DNA from 4 places in the Pseudoalteromonas sp. APAL1 genome. Region 4 is predicted to be linked to each of the others. Evidence: predicted binding sites of a transcription regulator. Region 4 holds the regulator's gene; each other region holds the start of a gene.
The links. Region 4 encodes sigma-54, which starts transcription at its own class of promoters, with help from an activator protein. Its sites were predicted from a motif close to GTTGGCACGNNNNTNGNNT; they were not measured.
Positions count from the first base shown of each region.

Region 1 (6,160 bases), on a different contig from region 4:
TTTATTACTACAACAACTTGTTGTTTTAACAGCCTCAAGTTCTTTAGTTGTTTGCTTGCTGCAACAACTTTGTGCGGGCTTAGCAGGCGCCTCTTTACTGCAACAACTCGATGTGGTCATAGGCTCAGGCTGTTTACTGCTGCAACAAGAGGTTGTTTTAGTGTTCTCTTTATTTGCTGTTGTGCCTTGCTGTTGATGAAGCTCACTGTCTTTACCCACTAATACACCCGCCACAATGGCACTACACACGGCCGCAATAGGACGTATCACCGCCATAAATGGGCCTAGTAACACATAAGATACCGAGACCGAATCGACTCCCGTTTCAGGGGTTGAAACTAAAAATGCGGTGGTGGCACTTTTTGACGCCCCCGCCCTTCTTAAACCAATGGCAGCAGGGATCACACCACATGAGCACAATGGCATAGGAGCACCAATAAAAGCCGCTTTAACTGTGGTCCATAGCCCTTCTTTTCCTAAATGACGGTTAAGAAAGTTAGCAGGCAAATACACATTTAACAGACCAGCTATGAATAAGCCCAGCATTAACCAAGGCGCCGAGAGTAAAAACAGATGCCAAAAATTACTGAGTAAGTCCATCGATATCCTCCAGCGTCGTTAGTATTGAACAGTTTTCAGCGGGTTCTTCACCACCACAACATTTATCAGCCAATAATGAAAGTGAGTCATAAAAGCGGGTAAGCTCTGCAATTCTTTGTGCAACGAGATCGCGCTTTTGTAACGTCATCTCTTTAACTTCATGGCAAGAGTGCTGATCTTTATGAAACTTAATTTGCAGCAACTCTTTGATCTCAGCCAAACTAAAGCCAACATTCTTTGCTCTGAGAATAAACGCCATTTGCTTATAGTCATCCTCAGAATAAAAACGATATCCCACGTCTGAACGCGAACTTGGCGTTAACAAACCATGCTTTTCGTAGTACCTTAGGGTATCTGTTGAGACACCCAACTGGCGGGAAAACTCACCTATTTTCATCACCGTCTCCATTGTGAAGCGTTTATTTATTATGCTCACTATAAACCTTGGAGTACACCCCAAGGTCAAGCAATAAATTAAAAAAGGAAAGCACATGAATATTACTGTCCTTGATGCAGCAACATTAGCCAACACTTCGTTAGATGCCTTAGCACAGCTAGGTAAATTAACTTGTTACGATCTAACTTCCCAAGAGCAAGTTGTTGAGCGCTGCCAAGATGCTGATGTAATTATCAGTAATAAAGTGGTGATTGATCAGCTCGCTATGAGCCAGTTAACTAATTTGAAATTAATATGCGTTGCAGCAACAGGCACTAATAATATCGATTTAGAGGCAGCAAAAGAGCATAACATTGCAGTGACAAATGTGGCGGGCTATTCAACACCGAGCGTGGTGCAGCATACCTTCACCTTAATCACTAACTTATTGGGTAATACTCATAGATACATTAATGATTGCCAGCAAGGTTTATGGCAACAAAGCCCAATGTTTTGTCGCTTAGATTACAGCTTTAATGAAATTGCCGGCAAAACATTGGCAATTGTTGGTTATGGGTCATTAGGTAAAGCTGTGGCTGATGTAGCGCGTGCCTTTGGTGCCAATGTCATTATTAGTGAGCGAAAAGGTCATACGCCTCGTGAAGGTCGTGTTAGTTTTAATGATGCCCTAAGCAAAGCCGATATTATTAGTGTTCATTGTCCGCTAACGGATGAAACACGCAACCAAATAGCCGCGGCAGAATTAAGCATGATGAAATCGTCAGCTATTATTATTAATACCGCTCGTGGTGGGATTATCAATGAAGCCGATTTAGCTGACGCTTTAGCTAATAATGTCATTGCTGGCGCAGGTGTAGATGTACTTAGTAAAGAACCCGCAGAGCAAACAAACCCGCTGGCACTATACAAAGGCGCAAACTTATTACTCACACCACACATCGCATGGGCAAGCCAAGAATCAATCGCTCGCCTAGTTAACGAAATAGCTTTAAATATCCAAGCATTTAACCAAGGCGAACCACGGAATAGATTAGTCTAAAATACAACAAATTAGTCAAACAGACTAACCTACGTGTTGATTTAGCCTACCACGCATGTAAGCTAACAGGCAAAACATTGATTTAAAAAGACTTTTAAAGTTGGCAAGCTGATTGCTATCTAACAATCACTTAAACTCGAATTTCTAGGGATAAAAAAAATGAAAAAAGCTCTTCTAATCGCTGCACTATCTGCTCCATTTTTAACAGGTTGCGTTATTGCAGTTTCAGATGGCGAAGCCGATACACATTGGGCAGGTAGTTCTTCATCAAGCTGGGAGAAGCAACATAAAAATAATCGTGAAATTATTTCTAACCTTGCACTCGATACCAGTTATCAAACAGTATTAAACAAACTTCATACACCTAACTTTACCGAGCTGCTAAAACAAGGTGATGATGTATATCAAGTGCTATTTTATGTTACGCATAGCATTCATTCAGATGGCAAGATGACAAAAGATGAGTGCACACCTTTAGTATTTAAAAATGATAAGTTAATCGGCGTGGGCGATACAATTTATCAATCGCTAAGTAACGGCTAATTAGCAAGCTAAAGTTAAGAGTAGGCTTTGCCTACTCTGATTCATTTACCGCAACCATCCTTGAAACAACTTTATCGCGTCCAGTATCTTTAGCTTGATACAAACCTAAATCAGCCTCTTCTAATAAAGTTTGCTCTGCGTATACTTGCCCGGTTTCAGTGGTAGCAATACCAATACTAATCGTAATGTGATCAGCATTTAAAGACGCTTTATGAGGGATATTTAGTTTATTCACTGCATCGCGTAGTTTGTTAGCAAATGCAATAGCTTCTTTTGCAGAAGTGTTTGGCAGTACCGCAGCAAACTCTTCACCACCATAACGTGCTACAAAGTCACTGCCGCGCTCACATGCCCCCACAAGCGCGTGAGCAATTTTTTTCAAACAATCATCCCCGGCTCTATGTCCATAACAATCGTTGTAGCGTTTAAAGTGATCAACGTCCATTAACAGCACAGATAACGGTGTACAGTCTCGACGACTTCGACGCCATTCACGAGCTAAATTCTCATCTAAATAACGCCTGTTAGGTATTTCCGTCAACCCATCAATCGAAGCAAGCATTTCAAGAAGGTCATTTTTTTGCTTAATTAATAACTGATTGCGCACCCTTGCACGAACTATCGCAGCACTAAAAGGTTTAGTGATGTAGTCCATTGCACCTAATTCAAGGCCCTTTGCTTCATCATCATGGCTGTTATTCGCGGAAATAAAGATAACGGGTAACATGCTGGTTGTGGCATTTTCTTTTAACTTGCCAAGTACCTCGTAACCATCAATGCCGGGCATCACTATATCTAAAATCAACAAGTCGACAGCTTGAGTTTTCAAAAACGTCAGTGCTTTTTCACCACTTTCAACACAAAAAACATCGTAGTCTTGCTGCAACGTTTTCTCTAATACCAAGCGATTTAACGGATCATCATCAACAATCAGTACCTTGGCTCTTTTCAACATGTGTAGATCCTTGTTCGATGATAAATGCAATCACTTGCTGTAATTGGCATTGCAATTCATCATTTAATTGTTCGGGCAGTTCACCAGTTTTCTTCAGCTTAACTTCACATTCCTGAGCGCACGCTGACAAACGTTTAAAACCGAGGTTTCCAGCTGACCCTTTAAGATTATGCACCACACGTATCAGCTCTTGCGCAGTGTTTACTTTAGATATGAGTAATAACTGCTCTTGTGCCATAATCGCAAACTTTGACAACATAGTTAATACTAACTTAGTGCTGTTTCCAAATTGAGATAGAATAAAGTCTTGATCGAAAAAGGATTCTTTTTTATGTTCCAATTCATTCATGGCTAAAAATAATTTGCTCGCAACAATTGGCTTGGTTAGGTGCTTATTCATACCAGCTGCAACTGATTGCTCTATGTCAGCAGGTTCACTGTGTGCCGTTAATGCATAGATTGGTATTTGTTGTTTACTAAATGTCTGACGAATAATGCGCGTTGCTTGGCAACCATCCATTTCTGGCATTTGAATATCCATAAAAATCAGATCAGGTTGCAATGACTTTGCAAGCTTTATCGCTTTTTCACCACTGTCTGCACAAACAACATTAACATCAGCTTGCTCTAGAATACTTTTAATTATGTTTAAATTGAGTGGGTTATCGTCTACAGCAAGTACGAGTAAGCCTGATAAATCCATTTTAGAGGGTAACGACACCACAGACTTTTTGGCCGGCTCTGTGGTTTTATCAAGCTGTAAGCAAAAGTAAAACTCACTTCCTTTTCCTTTTTCACTCTCAAGCTTGATTTCCCCTCCCATCAAGGCAACCTCATACTTCACAATGGCAAGACCAAGCCCTACACCTTGATGTGAACGAGTAAGAGATTCATCGCCCTGTGTAAACGCATCGAATAAACGACTTTGATCTTCTTGGCTTACCCCTATACCAGTATCTTTGACGGTAAAACAAATAAGTTGCTGCTCTGTTGATTGTTCAATGAGCTTCATACACAAGGTGACACTACCTTGCTCTGTAAACTTAGCGGCGTTTGTCAGTAAATTTCCTAACACTTGTTGCAAACATATTTGGTCGCCAATTAAGCTATCATTGATATCATCATCACATTCAATATTAAAAGTTAAGCCTTTTTTTCTGCACAGTGGTGCGATCAAGCCTTGGCAATACTCAATTAAATTAGAGACACTAAATGGCGCATTACTTAATTGCATTTGCGAGTTTTCTGCTCGAGCAAAGTCAAGCATGCGATTAAGTAAAGTAAGTAAACTATTTGCCGCAGATTTAGCTTGTTCTGCATGAGTACGCTGCTCAGCTGATAAGCCTTGTAAAGCAATTACATCAATTAAGCCTAACACTGCATTCAACGGCGTACGAATTTCATGACTTAAGTTTGCAATAAATCGGCTTTTTGCCAGTGTTGCTCGCTCGGCATCGTCTTTTGCTTGCACAAGCGCTGTAACATCTTGCACATGCACAACATAGTAGTCGGGTGTTTGCTCGCCATTAAACACTAATGAAACACTAATTTGTAGCCACCGCTTTTGCTCTTGTTGTGGCAGGCTAAAGTGATAGACATTCTTTTTCTCGTTGAGTAAATCTAGTAACGTCTCTTTTAATGTATTAAATGATTGCTCAGCAAATAGGTCTTCCAATGTATAGTGACTGGGTGACTTATTACCTAAATCAATTGAAAAAATCTTCCTTGCCGCTTTATTTACTTGTAAAACCTGATAATCAAGTGACACTAACAGCACGCCATTGGCAGCATACTCCATTGCACTTCGTAATTTAGCTTCTGAACTTTGCAACGCATTGAGCGCTTCATACTGTTTGGTAATATCACGACCAATCGCCATAGTCCCCAAAAACTGCTGATGCTCGTTATAAAAAGGCACTATACTCAAATCATAGATTTTATCTTGTGTTGATAAACGTTTTTGATAAACCTGTCTGTCTTTGAGCACTTTCTTTTCAAGCTCGTTGATTTCGCCATTATCATCACTGATATCACATAATTGCTGACCCACTAACTTTTCTTGTGGCAAGCCTATGTAGCGTTCATATGCTTTATTACACCCCAAAAATGAGCCATCAATGTTCTTAAAATAAATAATATCCGGAACATTGTTGAGCATGGTGTTTAATAACGCTAATTGACGCTCTTTAGCATCAATACTTCTTCTAAGCTGTTGCGACTTTACTTGTACTTGAGAATCTAAAGTTTTATTGGCTTCTTGTAAGGACTGTACTAACTCTTCATTGCGTCGAAAGATCTGCTTAACACGACTAAACCAAGGCTGCCAGTTAGCAGGAATTTTGTAACTTACAAGCGCTTGCTTGCCCTCATCATGCTGCTCTAAATAATTCATCAAATGCGTCATGGGTTTTACAAAAATACGTTGGCTTAACCAAAACACGGCACTAAACATCATTACTAAAAAGACGCTTAAAAACATAAACTCTAAAAAAATGTCATAGCCAATAGGCTTACTCAATGCCCTAAGTGATTCGTGAAAACGCGTATGAATAGGTAAGTTGGTAGTATCTTGTACAAAATGACTTTGATAGCGCGAGCCTGAACTTTCAACGATATCTGGCCAATA
Region 1 covers NZ_JAKGAW010000022.1:59,699-65,858, forward strand. The annotation lists gene L1264_RS12240 (SO_0444 family Cu/Zn efflux transporter) at 1-600, opposite strand, end outside; gene zntR (Zn(2+)-responsive transcriptional regulator) at 584-997, opposite strand; gene L1264_RS12250 (D-2-hydroxyacid dehydrogenase) at 1,092-2,036, shown strand; gene L1264_RS12255 (DUF3192 domain-containing protein) at 2,196-2,579, shown strand; gene L1264_RS12260 (GGDEF domain-containing response regulator) at 2,611-3,534, opposite strand; gene L1264_RS12265 (response regulator) at 3,503-6,160, opposite strand, start outside.
Region 1: a site for sigma-54 is predicted at 2,136-2,154, ahead of L1264_RS12255 (DUF3192 domain-containing protein). Genes of this name have one in related genera too.

Region 2 (6,160 bases), on a different contig from region 4:
TTAAAGTGAGAGAGGTTTTGCAATGCCCACCACTCACAAACATGCCCAAATCTAATGCTTATATACGAGGCGTAGCTCACATTCGCGGTCAGACTATTTCAGTCATTGATTTATCAATGGCCGTTGGCGGTCCTGCTATCGAAAATATCAAAGACAGTTTTATTATCATTGCCGAATACAACCGCTCTGTGCAGGGGTTTTTGGTTGGCGGTGTTGAACGTATCGTTAATATGAATTGGGAAAAAATAATGCCTCCACCATCAGGTGCGGGTCGTTATTCTTACCTAACTGCGGTCACCGAAATCGAAAACGAGCTGGTTGAAATTCTAGACGTAGAAAAAATCTTGAATGAAATTTGCCCTGTGAATACAGAAGTAAGTGCAGAAGTAGTGGGTGATGGTGAAATCCAGCGAGACTTAGGCGAACGTATTGTCTTTATAGCAGACGACTCTGCTGTTGCGCGAAACCAAGTTAAACGAGCGCTTGAGCCATTAGGTGTACAAACTGAACTCGCTAAAAATGGTAAAGAGGCTTTATTACGGTTACGTGAGATTGCAAAACTCGATTGCCAAAACGATATTACTGAACGCGTAGGGTTATTAATTTCAGATGTTGAAATGCCTGAAATGGATGGTTATACCCTTACGGCAGAGATAAAAGCGGATCCAAAATTATCACCTTTGCATGTGATCTTACACACTTCTTTAAGCGGTGTATTTAACCAAGCAATGATCCAAAAAGTAGGTGCAGATGATTTTATTGCAAAATTTAACCCTGACGAATTAGCAACGGCTGTTAAAAAGTGGGTTCATTGTGATTAATTATTTATAGGTGGTATTACTTTGGAAAATAAGCACTTACAACAAAGCGAATACGATCAATTTCGCTCTTTTCTAGAGCAACAGTGTGGCATTGTGTTAGGCGACAATAAGCTTTACCTAGTGAAAAGTCGTCTTGCGCCATTAATGGTGCGCTTTAATGTTGAGTCTTTATCGCAGTTAGTTAGTAAAACGCTCAGTCCACATGAAAGACAGCTTCGTGCTGCTGTTGTGGATGCCATGACGACGAATGAAACCTTATGGTTTCGTGATCAATACCCATTTGAATTGCTCAAAACAAAGCTGTTTCCTGAGTTGAAAGATGTGCGTAGGCCACTAAAAATCTGGTCAGCGGCAAGTTCATCAGGCCAAGAGCCGTACTCAATTGCTATGTCGGTTGCTGAGTTTCAGGCGAAAAACCCTGGCGTACTTAAAATGGGCGCGCAGATTATCGGCACTGATATATCTAATACCATGCTTGATATGTGTAAAAATGCTGAATATGACTCGTTGGCACTGGCCCGTGGTTTATCAATTGAAAGACGGCAAAAGTTTTTTAAAGACAGCGGCAATGGCATGGCGCAGGTGATTGATCCAATCAAAAAAATGGTGAGCTTTAGGCATTTGAATTTATTAGATTCTTACGCCTTAATGGGCAAGTTTGATATCATTTTTTGCCGCAATGTACTGATCTACTTCTCTCCAGAGGTAAAAGCAAAAATTATCTCTCAATTTGCTCAGGCCCTTAATCCAAAAGGGTATTTATTTTTAGGGGCATCTGAATCTATGGCTGGCTTAAGTGATAGCTTCGAGATGGTTCGTTGTAACCCAGGTATTATCTACCAGAAAAAGTAACCTCTTCTTAGCAACCTAGCTCTTAGGTTGCTAAATTATTTATTATTCAAAAGCTTACCGTGCTTTATCTATCTAGTTAATTTTGGCTTGCCTTTTGCATCTGCACCAGCGGAGTCAATTTTTTGGAGATGGTTATGGCTATCAGTTTTGATAAAGCATTTGGTGTGCACCCGCATGCAATGTTGATCCGTTCACAACGCGCTGAGTTATTAGCGACAAACATCGCTAATGCTGATACGCCGGGCTACAAAGCAAAAGATATCGATTTTGCGGCGGCTCTAAAAGCGGCAAAAAGCAACCAGCAAGGCGGCAATAACATGGTACGAACTGACGCAAAACACCTTGCCGGTGGAAGTCGGTTTGTTGGTAACGCAGAAATGTTTCGTACGCCAAATCAAGCAGATACAGGTGATGGTAACTCAGTTGATATACAAGTGGAACGAAACTTGTATGTACAGAACTCATTAGAGTATCAGGCAAGCCTGCAATTTATGAGTAGTAAAATTAAAGGCCTTAAAAAAGCCCTCGGTAGTCAAGGAGCTTAATCATGAGTTTATATAATGTTTTTGATATTTCAGGCACTGGTATGAGCGCGCAAAATGTGCGTCTTAATACAACAGCAAGTAATATCTCGAATGCGAATACGATTAGCTCTAGTCAAGACAAAACATACCGAGCGCGCCATCCTGTTTTTGCTGCGGAGTTGACTAAAGCGTCAGCAACACAAAGCAATCCTCAGGGCTCTTCTGTTGGCGTAAAAGTGTTGGGTATTGTTGAGAGCGATAAGCCTCTGCAAATAGAGTACAACCCTAATCACCCCAGTGCGGATGAAAACGGTTATATCTACAAACCTAACGTTAATGTCGTAGAAGAAATGGCTAATATGATTTCTGCCTCTCGCTCTTACCAAACAAATGTGCAAGTTGCTGATGCAGCTAAGCAAATGTTAAGTAAAACACTGTTGCTTGGGCAGCGGTAACCGAGGATAAGTTATGAGTAACGACATCAGCAGTGCGTCATCCACGTATTTAGATAATTTACGTTGGCAGGACAATCAAAACAAACCAGAAGAGAAAGATGACACTTTAACGCAAGAAGACTTCTTCTCGCTTTTAACACAACAGTTGTCGTTTCAAGACCCAAGCAAGCCGGCTGATAATGATCAAATGATTGCTCAGATGACCAACTTTACCATGGCTGAAGGGATCTCGAATTTAAACTCAAAATTTGATGCACTTACTGCGTCAATGACATCGAACTCGGCATTACAAGCTTCGACCTTAGTTGGTAAACAAGCACTATTAGAATCAAATACGATTGATTTTGATGGTAGTAACGTTGCTAAAGGTTCGGCAATTGCAGAAACGCCTGTTGAAGATCTTACGCTTCGCATTACTGATGAGTCAGGTCAACTTGTACGTACCATCAGCATGGGCGCTCAATCGGCTGGCGCAGTTCGTTTTGAGTGGGATGGTAAAAATGACGATGGAGAGCTTTTGCCTCCAGGCGAATACGAAGTTAAAGCTGAAGGATTCCAAAATGGTGACTATAGCAGTCTACCTTTAGCGACTTTCAAAAATATTGAAAGCGTTAATATCAATGGATCTAGCGGCATTATTATTAATACTAAAGAAGGCGCGGTTAGGCTAACTGATGTTGCAGAAATCGCTTAATTACACAGATTAACTAGTTAGCCTAGTGCTACAGATTGACACTTTAGAGGTGACTTATGAGCTTCAATATTGCATTAACCGGCCTTGCTGCCGCGCAAAAAGACTTAGATGTAACAGCAAACAATATTGCTAACGTTAACACCACAGGCTTTAAAGAGTCTCGTGCTGAGTTTGCTGATGTGTACGCATCATCAGTATTTAGCTCAGGTAAAACTAAAAATGGTGACGGCGTAAGAACTACAATGGTGGCACAACAATTCCACCAAGGTTCATTATCTTTCACTAATAACTCACTGGACTTAGCAATTACTGGTGAAGGCTACTTTGCCATGGCAAATGACCTAGGTGCACAAGATTTTACATATACTCGTGCTGGTGCGTTCAAACTGAATAAAGACAACTTTATTGTGGATGCTAGCGGAAACTACTTACAAGGTTTCCCTGTTGATGAAGCAACGGGTGATACAACTTCTGTTAGTTTAAGCACATCTTCTGCGCTACAAATTCCTGATGCATCAGGTTCTCCACGCGCTACGACTAATGTTTATTCGTCGTTTAACTTAGATTCGCGTGCATTAACGCCAGCAGTTACACCATTTGACCCAGAGACAAGTGCATCGTATAACAGTTCAACATCAACAACAGTGTATGATTCTTTAGGTGAGCCACACATTTTACAGTTCTTCTTTGTTAAAACTGACGCAGCAGTGACTGGTAATGACAATGAATGGCAAGTGTTTGCAACACTTGATGAAAAGCCGTTTGCTGCTAATGGTACTGAGCAAACTACGTCGCCATATACGCCTATTTCAACTTTTCAGTTTGACTCAAGTGGTTTACCTCAAAGCACTGATGGAACTGCAAATACAGATGCTACGTTTAATCCATTAACAATACCTTCAGGCGGTATATCTGGTTTATTATCTAACGGTGCGAGTTTCCCTGATGATGTAAACATCAATTGGCGCGATGAAGCTGGTACAACGAATAAAATACCGACTCAATATGCAAGTAACTTTGAAGTGAAAGCGCTAGAGCAAGATGGTGCGACTGTAGGTCGTCTATCAGGTATTGATATTGGTACAGATGGTAAAATCGTTGCTTCTTACAGTAATGGTGATACTTCATTCTTAGGCCAAGTGGCAATGGTGCGCTTTTCTAACTCACAAGGTTTACAGCAAGTGGGTAACACGGCATGGAAGAAAAGCTTAACCTCTGGTGAGCCAATTGCCGGTGAACCAGGTTCAGGTACATTAGGTTCAATTAACTCATCAGCCCTTGAGCAGTCAAACGTCAACTTAACAAGTGAACTTGTTGATTTGATCAGTGCACAACGTAATTTCCAAGCAAATTCACGTGCATTAGAAGTTAACTCAACACTACAACAAAACATCCTACAGATCCGTTAATCTAAACGGCTCTGAGCTTAATCCGACACGAAGGCTGCTCCCTCAATTGGCAGCCTTTTTTCATTTTTACCATCCTATTTATGCGTCAATTTTACTTTGGCACTTTTATTGCATTTCTTTAGTTATCGTATTTTTAGTGAGTCAATGTTATGGACAAAATGGTCTACATTGCCATGTCTGGTGCTAAGCAAAGCTTGCGTGGTCTTGAGTTAAAGGCTAACAACCTTGCTAATGCTAACACCACTGGCTTTAAAGCTGATTTTGCACAAGCGCGTTCCATGCAGGCTTTTGGTGAAGGCTTGCCATCACGTGTGTTTGCGATGCAAGAGCGTCCTGGTTCAAATATGGAATCGGGTGGATTCGTTGAGACAGGCCGAGAGCTTGATATTGCCATGAGCGACCGTGGTTGGCTCAGTGTGCAAGATGCATCAGGTAACGAAGCTTATACCAAAACAGGCACACTAAACATCACACCTGACGGCGCATTGATCACCAGCCATGGCCGTCAAGTTATTGGCGAGGGCGGGCCTATTATCTTGCCTTTGCCAATTGAGAAGGTTGAGTTTAGCGAAGATGGCGCGATCCAAGTGCGCCCGCAAGGTGCACCTGCCAACTTTTTAGAAGTGGTTGACCGCTTAAAAGTGATCGAAGCTGATAACACTCAGCTTGAAAAAGGTAATGACGGTTTATTTAGACCAAAAGAAGATATGTTGGTCAATGATCTTTGTGGGTTCTGTGATATTTCACCCAATGTAAAAGTACTGTCAGGTACGCTTGAAATGTCGAACGTTAATCCAGTCCATGAAATGGTCGACATGATCAGCAACCAACGCCAATTTGAATTACAAGTTAAATTGATGAAAACAGCCGAAGAGCTTGATGAGCGTCAAGATCAGCTGTTACGCATTGTTTAAGATGACTGAGAGGGTAGAGTTATGAATCCAGCATTGTGGATCAGTAAAACCGGGCTTGACGCCCAGCAAACCGATATTTCGGTGATCTCAAATAATCTCGCGAATGCCAGCACGGTCGGTTACAAAAAAAGCCGCGCCGTATTTGAAGATTTACTATATCAAAACATTAATCAACCAGGTGGTCGTTCGTCTCAAGATACTGAAATGCCATCAGGTTTAATGCTTGGCGCTGGCGCTAAGGTTGTAGCAAACCAAAAGAACTTTTCGCAAGGTAATATGTTAACGACCGAAAACTCACTGGACTGGATGATTTCAGGCCCAGGTTTTTTTGAAGTACAGCTACCTGACGGCAATATTGCTTACTCACGTAATGGTCAATTTACGACAGATGAAGACGGTCGTATCGTAACTTCAGGTGCGGGTTTCCCGTTGCAACCTGAAATGAATGTGCCAAATGATGCGCAATCAATTACGGTGTCACAAGATGGCGA
Region 2 covers NZ_JAKGAW010000001.1:143,808-149,967, reverse strand. The annotation lists gene L1264_RS00705 (chemotaxis protein) at 1-821, shown strand, start outside; gene L1264_RS00700 (CheR family methyltransferase) at 843-1,673, shown strand; gene flgB (flagellar basal body rod protein FlgB) at 1,808-2,218, shown strand; gene flgC (flagellar basal body rod protein FlgC) at 2,221-2,652, shown strand; gene L1264_RS00685 (flagellar hook assembly protein FlgD) at 2,666-3,346, shown strand; gene flgE (flagellar hook protein FlgE) at 3,403-4,755, shown strand; gene L1264_RS00675 (flagellar basal body rod protein FlgF) at 4,905-5,669, shown strand; gene flgG (flagellar basal-body rod protein FlgG) at 5,691-6,160, shown strand, end outside.
Region 2: a site for sigma-54 is predicted at 1,755-1,773, ahead of flgB (flagellar basal body rod protein FlgB). Genes of this name have one in related genera too.

Region 3 (6,160 bases), on a different contig from region 4:
GGCTAATATTGCGCTTGGATCGGCTACTAGCATCAAGTCTGAGCCAATAATGTTGGTTGTTCCCGCAATAACGGTTTCACCTTCTTTAATATTTACCGAAGCAAGTAGGCCACTCATTGGGGCGCGAAACACGCTTTTATTTAAACGGTCTTCAGCAATTAGTAACGATGCTTGGGCTTGGTTGTAAGCTTCACGTTTTGCTTCAATATCTATTTTTGCTAAATCGCGGGCATTTTGTAGGTTTTCATACACTTCTTGGCCAGCAAGGCCAACTTCATAAAGCTCTTTTTGGCGGCTTAATTGACGCTCGATATTTTTCAAGCGAGTTTCGCTATGCTTAATATCGATTTCGGTCGCGCGAAGCACGGCTTTGTTGCGGGCAACTTCAGATTCAAACGCGGTCGTATCTAGGCGCATTAAAATATCGCCCTCAGTGACACTTTCACCTTCTTCTACAAACACTTTCGCAACACGGCCGGTCACTTCTGAGCGCAGTTGCACTTGGGTGTTAAAGACTAGGTTACCAGAGGCTAAAATTGAATCGGCAATATTACCTTGCTCAACTTCTGCAATATGCATTTCTGGTGCATCTTTATTGCCTGTGACTTGCTTTGATACTAGTAAAGCGACAAATGCCGTAACAGCTAGGCCAATAATAATGGCTTTTTTCATGTTACTTCCTTGGTGGTTAAGAGCGGCATATTGCCGCTCAAAGCAGAATTAAACGAGAGCGATTACAGTCCAAATACCATAAATAACAATACTTGGTAGAGCTGCAAACAGTAGCGCTTTATTGAAAGTGAAATTAGTCCAGCACTTTAAACCGATAGCTGCGATGAAAATGCCCCAAATAGAAAAGATATTGAGACTTTCCAATAAGGTGTATAGTGGGTGGCCAATTTCTAAACCAATTAAAAGTTGGTTAATTGAAGCATAATTAAATAATGATTGTGATATTTGGTCAGTGCTTGCAGTTAACACTAAGATAAGTAAACCAAGGCTTGAAATAATCATTGGCATCATGGTCCAAATGCCAAAGCCATACCACGCGCCATAGCCGTAGTTAGCTTCTGGGTCTTGCTTCGATACAAATAGGTAGTAACCTGCCATCAGAGCATTGATAACAGCTAAACCAATAATGCCACCAAACATTGCAAACCAAACTTGCATATCTATGGTTTGCTCCATGCTTTGGCGAATCATTTTTTGTTCTGCAATAGTGGCATCAACACTGGCTACAGCGACTTGTTGATCGATTAAATATTGCGGGTCAGCTTTATTGTAAAAAGCAAACATGCTGGCTGCGAGAATGCCGGCAAGTAAAATAAAGGCAACAAAAGACCAGCCTTTTGCTTCTTTTAAACCATTAAAGGCTTTACTTGGACTGATAAAAATATCAACCAAAGCGGTCATAACATTTGATGATTTCATTTTTTATTCCTTGTTTTATAACATTTGTTTTTAGGTACTAAAATATCCTGTTTAGTAACAAATTAGCAATTTGTTTTGTAACTGTATGTTAACAGATGTGATTAGTAAATCTGTGATAAGGTTAAGCGGTTAATTTGAGTCGAGTTTATTAGGAAAAGTAGGTCGTTATGGCGAATTGTAATGTACGTTGTATTGATGAGTTGGTATTGGGGTTTTGGCGTTTGTTAGATTGGCAGATAACGCCACAGCAATGCTTAAGCTTTTTAGAAAATGCAATCGATATGGGGGTTTCACATACCGATCATGCTGACATTTACGGTGAATACGGTTGTGAAGCTGAATTTGGCAAAGCACTTAAACTAAAACCAAGCATTCGTGATGAAATCAAAATAATCACCAAGTGTGGTATCAAGCCTGCCTTTGCAAGCCTAGGGTTGCAAGGCAAAGCAAATCATTATGACTCAAGTGCCGCGCATATTATTGCCTCAGCACAGCAGTCACTTAAAAACTTCAATACTGATCGTTTAGATGTATTACTTATTCATCGTCCTGATTACTTGATGAATGCCGATGAAATGGCAGAAGCATTTAATACCCTAAAAGCAAATGGTGATGTGATTGATTTTGGTGTGTCTAACTTTACGCCATCGCAACTTAGCTTGTTGCAGTCGCGTTTAGACTTTGAGCTTGTGACTAATCAAATTGAGTTTTCACCTTACGAAATGAAAGCGCTTGACGATGGTAGCTTAGACCAATGCCAATTGCTTGATATCAAACCTATGCTTTGGTCACCATTAGCAGGGGGTCGTTTATTCTCAAGTGATGATGAAAAAGCGGTACGTTTACGTGCAGTGTTAGAGCAGGTTGGTGCTGAAATTGGTGCTACTGCCATTGATCAGGTTGTTTATGCTTGGCTGTTAATGCACCCGAGTGCACCGTCTGTGGTACTCGGTACGGGTAATATTGAGCGTGTTAAATCAGCTGTTGAAGCTAAGCAGCTTACTATGAATCGTGAACAATGGTATCGCATTTGGCAAGGCTCAACCGGTCATAGTGTGCCTTAAAACGTAAAGTCCAAAACGAGAAAAGGGCCTTACGGCCCTTCGTGTTGCAGCAAGTAACACATTCTTTATAAAGTGAAGTCAACCGCGTAAGCGACGTACACTTTTACATCTGAACCATCTATATCGTTGTCGGCAAGACCAAATGTAAAGCCATCTTTAGATACTGAAACACCGTAGTCGATGATGTCATCATCACCGATGAAATCACCAGAGTAATGGCCAACATGAAGAGCCATTTCTGCGCCAGTACTTCCTACTGGGAAGCTGTAGTCAGCATTTAAATAAAGTGAATCACCAAAATCTGTACCGTCACCGCTTGCTGCTGATGTTGCTAATATTGCTGCACCAAAGGTGAAGCTGCCCATGCTGATGCTACCGTAGATTTCTGAAAAATCAGCATCAGCAGATGATGCTGCATCTGGATACGCATAATATATATAACCAACGTCATAGCTAACGGTTTCATTAATGTCACCGCCAAAACCAGCATAAAGATCTAACTCGTAAGTCATGTCTTCAGCCCAGCTTGCATTCGATACCCAAGTACCTGCATAAAAGCCTGATTCATTAGCGTAATCGATGCCGCCTTGGATAGCTGCATCGCCGCCTGTTTGTTCTTGGCCACGCCACAAGTAGTTAGAAGTCGCTGCTGCATTAGCTGTTACTTCAGCATAAGTATATGTAGAGCTTAACGTTAATAGCGCAATTGCGCTTGCTGCGAACGTTTTTTTTAGTTTTAGCATGTTTCTGTATCCTGTTGTTATGTTGATTTTGCCCTAGTTCAGGTTGCAGCCTGATTATTGTTTGCGGACATAATTATGTGTTGTCTGGATACGATGTAGCACTGGTTGTGCCAAGTTACTTTTGGAAGGGATATTTTATGCTTAACTACTTTAAAAACAGCCTATTAAGCTTACTATTTTTTAAAAATTAGTTTTCTTTGAATTATTCATGCGCACTTGCGTGGTGCAAAAAATAACCTGGTTGCACAATTGCGAAGCAACCAGGTTTTTCTTGTTTGAGAGTGACTTAGCCAAAAATTGCACGCATTAGACTAATTGTTTCTTCGACGCTGCGGCCTTTTTCAACTTCACTGATGATTGAATCGCGCTTAGCTTTGATATGTTCAGGGATATCATCGCTTGCTAGTGCGCGGTCTACCAGTATCTCAGCTGATTCTTTGCCACGGCGTACGGTCTTTTTACCTGCTGAGCTCGTGGTACTCTTAGGTTTGTTTAACAACTTAATATAGTTTGAGTTATCAGCGGTACTTTTATCTGCATAATAAAAGAAGCTCGGTAATAGGGCTTTGATTTCAACCAGAGAGTGTTCAAGCTCATTTGCTGCGTTGGCCATTTTGAACCAAGGCATACTATGAATGGCTTCGACAACATCTTGCCAGTAGCGCTCAAAATCGCGGTTATTAAGCTTAGTAATGCCTAATGCCGCACAAAGAGCATCGAGCTTACTATTTACGATTGGTGTAAACACGTCAGGTCGGCGCATCGCAAGTAAGCGAGTAGCAGGAGCAAGCGTTGGTTTTTCATCGCTGCCATTAAATGCCATGAAGTAAGCAACCATAAAATGCTGATAATGTTCTTGCGTTACTTCACCCTCCAGTGGAATGTGTGCAAGCGCTTCATCAAATGCGCCAGGTAAATCACTCAACATTTGGTGGAAACCTTTTGCGTTCTTGGTAGAAGCAAACCATTCAACGTCGAAGTTATAGCTGCTTGGATCAAGCGAGGCACTGTGTTTACCAGAAAAAGCTAAACGGTCTTCTGGGATCATCTCTTTCAGTGATTGCGATTTAATTGCAGCAATGTAATTAGCTAAGCGTAGTTGCTCATCAAGTGCTATTAGCGCTTGATGCTGTTCGATGAAGCCTGCGATAACCGGCCATGGCGCAACCCTTAAGGTTTTTAACTGCAAAAAGCTGATTGCAGAAATTAATAAGTCATGAAGTTTTTTTAGCGTAGGAAGTTGCTTATCTTCTAATAGATCGTAATTAATGCGATCGCGGCTTGCACTTAATAGCTCATAGCACCAACCTAAAAAGTCTTCAGGATGATTTTCTACTTTAACTGCCATTAGGTTTAAGCTGATATCAGAGGCTTGCTTGAGGATGTTTTGATAAATTTGACTTTCTTGCTCGCCAAGCGCCATTTTTGACGGTGAAATAAGCAGTTTCTTCATGCTTAATCGATACTCCAGTTTTGACCAAATTGGGTTGTTTAATTTTAGTACACAGGGTGCAAAAACAACAGGGTCGTGCATCATACCGAAGTAATGAAATGATGCAATCTTACTGATAATTTATAAGTAAGATTGCCACTGATTTTTAGATTAATCGTTGTCATCGAGTGTAAATAATTGCTCAACGGCCACTTCAAAGTGAGCAGCAATTTTTAACGCAATAATCACTGAGGGTATAAAGCGGCCTGTTTCAACTGTGCTAATAGTTTTACGTGATACTGCAATGGCATCAGCAAGTTCTTGCTGCGATAACCCCTTATCTTTACGGAATTTAGCGATATTATTTTGCACTTTTACACCTAGTCTCTACTTTGCCAAATAATTGATACACCATATATTAAACACATCAAGGCAAGGTAAAATGTGGCCATCATGCTATGAGATACATTTAAAGCAAGTTCATCAGACAATAAAAAAATCGCCCCCATGCTAAAAAGTAATCCAAGCACAACATGTTTATAAGCGATGGTATCAATCGTATTTAAAAATTCATCCTTATACGTAAGGCGATAGCCAAGTTTCCATGTAAATCCACCTCGAATCACAAACATAAAGAATGAACCAATAAATGCGGCACCACCAATAAACAGTAAAGGAACTGATGTTTGCTTGAGCATTGGGTAAACACTAATAATTAATAACGTGACTCCCATGAATATTGAAAACCATGCGTTATGACTCATAAACTTTTCTTCCGTTTTGATATCTTGCTTAGACATAATCGTTTCCTTTTATTTTCAACTCAAATGTAACCTACAGGTATCAATGTAACCCTAGGGTATCATGTGGTCAAGTTTTTTTGTAACCTGTAGGTATCAAAAAATTTCAGCGCTTATTCATATTCTTGTACCTAAGCTTGTTTACAAAGCTTTTTATGTGTTGGGCAATGCATTTGCGCCTAACTCCCGCTATGATATGAACATTGTTTGCCCATTTTTAAGGATGATTATGAAAACCTTATTGAAAATCGTTGGTGTCATTTTCGTATTACTAATTGTATTGGTAGTCGCAGCACCATTCCTCATACCTACAGACGCGATATTTAATAAAGTATCGGAGCAAGTAGAACAAACCACAGGTCGTAGTCTGACAATTAATGGCGATAAAAAGCTGTCGGTATTTCCATCATTAAAGCTCGAACTGAATGATGTACACTTTGCCAATATGCAAACTGGCTCGCAAAAAGATATGGCAAGCATGCAGCAACTTGCTATCCGTATCCCGTGGATGTCGCTATTTGGCGGTGAGTTTAAGCTAGATAAGTTTGTTATTAACGAACCAACGATTTTATTAGAAACCGATAAAAATGGTAAAGCAAACTGGCAGTTATTTGATGCCGTTGCTGAGCAACCACAAACAGAGCAGCAAAAAAGTTCTGGCGCTGTTAACTTACCAGATAACTTTGATAT
Region 3 covers NZ_JAKGAW010000009.1:104,607-110,766, forward strand. The annotation lists gene L1264_RS06595 (efflux RND transporter periplasmic adaptor subunit) at 1-672, opposite strand, end outside; gene L1264_RS06600 (YIP1 family protein) at 721-1,431, opposite strand; gene L1264_RS06605 (aldo/keto reductase) at 1,599-2,495, shown strand; gene L1264_RS06610 (TorF family putative porin) at 2,561-3,238, opposite strand; gene L1264_RS06615 (hypothetical protein) at 3,525-4,691, opposite strand; gene L1264_RS06620 (helix-turn-helix transcriptional regulator) at 4,842-5,042, opposite strand; gene L1264_RS06625 (hypothetical protein) at 5,051-5,470, opposite strand; gene L1264_RS06630 (AsmA family protein) at 5,700-6,160, shown strand, end outside.
Region 3: a site for sigma-54 is predicted at 3,335-3,353, ahead of L1264_RS06610 (TorF family putative porin). Genes of this name have one in related genera too.

Region 4 (6,160 bases):
GCGAATCTAATCGGTAAAGGGCCAAACTGTTTGGTGCCTGAAGAGAGTCGCAACGAAAAAGCAGCAAATAGTAAAGGTGGTAAAGGCCGTGCGGCACTTACACGCCACACTGGTTTTAGCCAATTCAAAAAGGCCAATACCAAGCCTAGAGTAGGTAAAAATAAGCAGCGCGCAAAGTAAAAGATATAAATGGCCCTTAAAGGGCCGTTTTTATATTAGATCAATAACCAGGTTGCGGTGCCTAAAAAGGCAAAAATACCAACAATATCGGTGACGGTTGTCAGCACCACACTGCCGGCGAGGGCTGGGTCAATTTTCATTTTCTTAAGAATTAACGGAATACTCGCACCCGCGATACCAGCGGCAACAAGATTCATAAACATCGCAAACGCTAAGACCGCACCGAGCTTAAAGTCCCATTGCCATAGGGCAACCACACCAGCAATCAATATCGACCAAATAACGCCATTCAGTGCGCCTATCGCCAGTTCCTTAAGTAATAAGAAGCGTTGGTTTGTTTGGTTGATATGGCCAACCGCTATACCACGAATAACCAGTGTTAATGTTTGGCTACCTGCAACACCACCCATTGAAGGTACGATACCATTTAGTACCGCCAAAATAGGCAAGATTGCTAAGGTGTTTTCAAAAAAGCTTGCCACAATTGCTGCTAGCAATGCGGTTAATAAGTTAACTCCCAGCCAAATAGAGCGACGCTGCGAACTTTTGAGTACTGGCGCAAAGGTATCTTCTTCGTCGTCAAGACCAGCAAGGCTTAACATGCTGTGTTCAGCATCTTCACGGATGACGTCAACGATATCATCGATGGTAATACGACCAAGCAAGTGAGCGTTATCATCAACAACAGGGGCTGAAATCCAGTTATGACGCTCGAACAATTGCGCTACATCACTTTCATCCATTGAGATCAGGATTGACTCACACTCTTCATCCATTAAATCACGAACAATTTTATCCGATGAGTTGGTCAGTAATGTGGTTAACGAAAGCGCGCCTAAAAAGCAGTTATGTTTATCAACAACGTATAAGTCATCCGTACCTTCTGGTAGTTCACCACGCAAGCGTAAATAGCGCAGGACTACATCTAAGGTAACATCTGGACGGATTGTTACCGTATCGCTGTTCATCAGGGCACCGGCTGAACGCTCTTGGTACGACAGTGCCTGAGTTGCCCTTTCTCTATCTTGCGAGTCCATTGCACTGACTACGTCTTGATAAACGGTGTCAGGAAGGCTACGAAGAACTTCACCTAAGTCATCGTCGTCCATGTCTTCGGTTGCAGCAGCAATGTGCTCAGGCTCCATCTGAGCAATAATACCTAAACGTACGTCTTCAGAGAGTTCTTCTAAAACATCACCACGCACATCTGGGTCTACCAACTGCCATAGCATGCGACGAATTTTATGGGGAGATGACTCTAATAATAAAGCGGTATCACACGGAGCTGTTTTAGCGAGCATGCCTCGCACCTGAACAAATTGTCCACTATTGAGTGACTTGGTCACTTGTTTAAGTTGTTGTAGTGGGTAGTCTTGTTCAAAGGCTTCTGGCATTGGCGTCCTTACAACTGAAAATAGATTAATACAGATTCTGCAAATACAGCATAGTTGCTAAGTGGTGTATTTGCAGGATATCTTCACACTGCGATAAAATTATTAAGTGCTTTGTATTTTTAAGGTGTGAACGATATAAAAGTAGGATATTTAAAGAGAATTATAAATACCTGAACTAAGTTTAACTTAAACGGTTAAGCCTTAGCAAACGCTATTCTTGTTCATGAAAGCGTTGTGCAATTAATTCTCCAATTGCGTTCAGTGCAGCCTCTGCATCTGGGCCTTCACATACCACACGCACTTCTTTACCTTGGCTACTTTCAAGTAACATTAAGGCTAAAACACTATCACCTTCAGCTTCTTTATCGTCTTGATAAAGCATAATTTTAGCATCAAATTGCAAAGCAAGTTGTGCTAAAACAGTGGCTGCTCGTGCGTGCAAGCCAAGCTTATTTTGAATTAAAAACGTGTCTTCTGCGTGCATCTGGCATCCAATTAAATATCTTGCTCGCGATGGCGGATTTTTACGTTCGCATGCGTTTTTGAAAAGCTATCACCAATGGTCTGCGCTAAATATACCGAGCGATGTTGCCCGCCAGTACAGCCAATTGCGATAGTAAGATAGCTTCGATTGTTACGCTCAAGGTGAGGTAACCATGTTTGCACAAATGTTTGAATTTGCCATGTAAATTTTTGCACTATGCTATGACTTGCAAGGTAATCTTTTACTGGTTGATCTAAGCCTGTGAGTGGCTTTAGATCTGGCTCCCAATGTGGATTTGGTAAAAAACGTGCATCAAATACGTAATCGGCTTCTTTAGGAATACCATGTTTAAAGCCAAACGACATAAAGGTGATAATCAGCTTTTTATCTTTTTTACCTAAGATCTTTTCACGAATAGATTCAGCTAACTGATGAACACTCAGGTCGGTGGTATCAATCATAAAATCAGCGCGCGTGATCAGTACATCCAGTAATACTCTTTCTTGCTTAATTGCTAAATCGAGTGGCAGCGAGTCAATCGATAGAGGATGTAAGCGTCGCGTTTCAGAAAAGCGTTTGATCAGAGTTTGGTCATCACTGTCTAAATAGAACAGTGTTGGGTTTGCGAAACCTGGCAGGTATTCAAGAATATCATTAAACTCTTGCTGCTCTTTCGGTAAGTTACGCACATCTATGCTGACTGCTATTTTGTCATAGTTGTCTGAAACGCTACGAACAAGCGAAGGTAATAAGTTGACTGGGATATTATCAACACAGTAGTAACCCAAGTCTTCAAGTACACGTAAAGCGACCGATTTACCTGAGCCTGAGCGACCGCTGATGATAATTAATTCCATTTATGCCTCTGCTGATATGACCTGAAACAGTTCGTGGTCTGTTTTGGCGCTACGTAACTGTTTACAAAACTCCTTATCTTTTAGTCTATCAGCAATTGTCGATAAGGTCTTTAGGTGAAGTTGGCTGTCTCCATCTGGTACGATGAGTGCAACGAAAATATCCACAGGTCGGTTATCAATTGCGTCAAAATTGATTGGGGATTCACTCACTATGACAAATGCCTGTGGTTGCTCTGCACCACTCATGCGGCCATGTGGAATAGCAATGCCACGACCAATACCTGTACTGCCTAATTTTTCTCTATTGAGTAAGGCATCAAGGACGTCTTGTTGAGATAAATGAGGAAGCTGCTGGTGAGCCAGCTCGCTGATATATTCAAGGATTCTTTTTTTGCTATTAAAAAGGACCGCAGCTTTGCTGCAGTCCTGGTTAGTAAGTGAACTAAGTTTCATAATTTAGTGTCGAGCTAATTTCTCTTTGTGTTTAATGACTTGACGATCTAGTTTATCGATTAGCGAGTCAATGGCTGCATACATATCTTGGTGTGCAGTTGAGGCAAAGAGCTCGCCTCCATTTACATGTAAAGTTGCTTCTGCTTTTTGGCTTAATTTTTCTACATCTAGAATGACATGTACATTATTAATGTGGTCAAAATGCCTTTCTAGTTTTGCAAACTTGCTGTTTACATAGTCTCTTAATGAATCAGTGATTTCTACATGACGACCAGTTAAATTTAGTTGCATAAGCATTTTCCTTCTATGTAAAACGTCTAAATCAAACTCTTACGCTGATTAGACGGAGGTATCGCTAGAGACTCTCGATATTTTGCAATTGTGCGTCTAGCTACTTTAATTCCTTGCTCAGCCAATATATCTGCAATTTTACTATCACTCAATGGTTTAGCTGAGTTTTCTGCAGCGATAAGCTTTTTGATCAAAGCGCGAATTGCTGTTGATGAACACTCACCACCGTTTTCTGTGCTGACATGGCTTGAGAAGAAATATTTCAACTCAAAAATCCCGCGAGGGGTGTGCATGTATTTTTGTGTTGTAACACGTGAAATTGTCGATTCATGCATTTCGACCATTTCTGCGACATCGTTCAGCACCATTGGTTTCATGGCTTCTGGGCCATGTTCAAAAAATGCTTGTTGTTGCTGTACGATACAATTGGTCACTTTTAAAAGTGTATCGTTACGGCTCTCTAAGCTTTTAATAAACCATTTAGCTTCTTGTAAATGAGAGCGAATAAACTGGCTATCGCTGCTCGATTTTACTGAGCGTGACATAGCTGCATATTGGCTATTCACTCTAATTTTTGGCATACAATCTGGGTTTAATTCAACGACCCAACGACCTTTAACTTTTTTAACCGATACATCGGGTATAACGTACTCAGACTCTTCGCGAACTATGCTGTCAGCTGGCTTAGGGTTTAAGCTGTGGATCAGCGTCATTACTTCTTTTAGTTCGCTTTCTTTAAGCTTAGTCTTTTTCATCAAAGTGCGATAGTCGCGACTTGCTAATAATTCAATATGCTCAGATAAAACCATTTTAGTTTCAGCTAAATACGGCGTACTCGCATCGAATTGGCGAAGCTGGATACATAAGCACTCTTGTAAGCTACGGGCACCAATCCCTACTGGATCAAACAACTGTATTCTCTTTAAGACCGCTTCGACTTCATCTAGTTCGATTTCTTCTTCATCATTATTTTGATTAAAACTTTCGACTATGTCTTCGCAGCTAACAGTTAAAATACCTGAGTCATCAATTGCCTCTACGATGGCGACAGCGATCGCTTCATCGGTTGGGCTAAATGGTGTGAGTTGTAATTGCCACATAAGGTATTCATGGAGGGTTTCAGTCGATGCACCCTGATAAATTGACTCATCTTCAGGCATTGGACCTGATGATGTTGATGGGGCAGCACTCATGTACTCATCCCATGTCACATCCATGGCTAAATCGTCACTAACGGTGTCTTTGTTAAGGGCATCGCTGCTTTCTTGTTCGTACTCACTCGGCGCTTCTTCGGCCGATGCACTTAGCTGAGTATCATCAGATTCAGCTTTTTGCTCGTTCTTACCAATGTTTTCATCGTTGTAATCTGCTTCTTCCACTTCAAGCAGAGGGTTACTATCAAGTGCTTCTTGAATTTCTTGCTGGAGATCCAATGTACTAAGCTGCAGCAAGCGAATTGCTTGTTGCAGTTGTGGAGTCATTGTAAGTTGCTGGCCCATGCGCAGCTGTAATGATTGCCTCATGTATCCCTAACAATCCTTTTATGTGTTATCGACACCTGTGCAGTCACAGGTAAATTTATATCGATTTATTGTCATTGTTATTTAGTTTAGCAGATGCGCTAGATGGTGGCTTATTGGTTATAGCCTGAATTGCTCACCTAGATACACATCGCGTACGGTTTGGTCAGCTAAAACATGCTCAGGTGTTCCTGATGCAATTAGCTCCCCATGAGAAACAATGTAGGCTTTTTCACAAACATCAAGGGTTTCTCTAACATTATGGTCAGTGATTAATACACCAATACCACGATTTTTTAAGTGTTCAATAATTTTCTTTATATCTAACACTGAAATAGGATCAACACCAGCAAAAGGCTCATCTAACAAGATAAATTTAGGGTTTGCGGCTAATGCCCGAGCAATTTCTACGCGACGACGCTCGCCCCCAGATAAGGCCATACCTTGACTATCACGAATATGCTGAATACTAAATTCATCAAGTAAGTTGTTGAGTGTTTCTTCTCGGCCTTGTTTATTTAAATCTTTACGCGTTTCTAAAATAGCCATTAGGTTTTGATAAACCGTTAACTTTCTAAAAATAGATGACTCTTGTGGTAGGTAACCAATCCCTAAACGTGCTCGGCTATGCATTGGCAAAAGTGTAATATCATTATCATCAATGCTGATCTTGCCTTTATCGCTAGGTACTAAGCCAACAATCATATAGAAAGTGGTGGTTTTGCCTGCGCCATTTGGGCCAAGCAAACCAACGATACTGCCCGCTTCAACCTCAAGACCCACATTTTTGACAACTTGGCGGCCTTTATAACTTTTTGCTAAAAGCTCTGCTTTTAATGTGCTCATGGTTGGCCTTTATCGTCTTGTTTGTTGTCAACAGGCACTAAGATTGTGTGTACACGGTCTGTTGAGTTTTCGTCTTTTTCTGCGCTAATTAGTTGTTGTGCCATATCATAAGTAATGCTTTTCGCTGTTACTTTT
Region 4 covers NZ_JAKGAW010000004.1:33,810-39,969, forward strand. The annotation lists gene L1264_RS03250 (YgiQ family radical SAM protein) at 1-180, shown strand, start outside; gene mgtE (magnesium transporter) at 216-1,574, opposite strand; gene L1264_RS03260 (HPr family phosphocarrier protein) at 1,786-2,058, opposite strand; gene rapZ (RNase adapter RapZ) at 2,070-2,915, opposite strand; gene ptsN (PTS IIA-like nitrogen regulatory protein PtsN) at 2,916-3,368, opposite strand; gene hpf (ribosome hibernation promoting factor) at 3,372-3,659, opposite strand; gene L1264_RS03280 (RNA polymerase factor sigma-54) at 3,686-5,182, opposite strand; gene lptB (LPS export ABC transporter ATP-binding protein) at 5,300-6,025, opposite strand; gene lptA (lipopolysaccharide transport periplasmic protein LptA) at 6,022-6,160, opposite strand, start outside.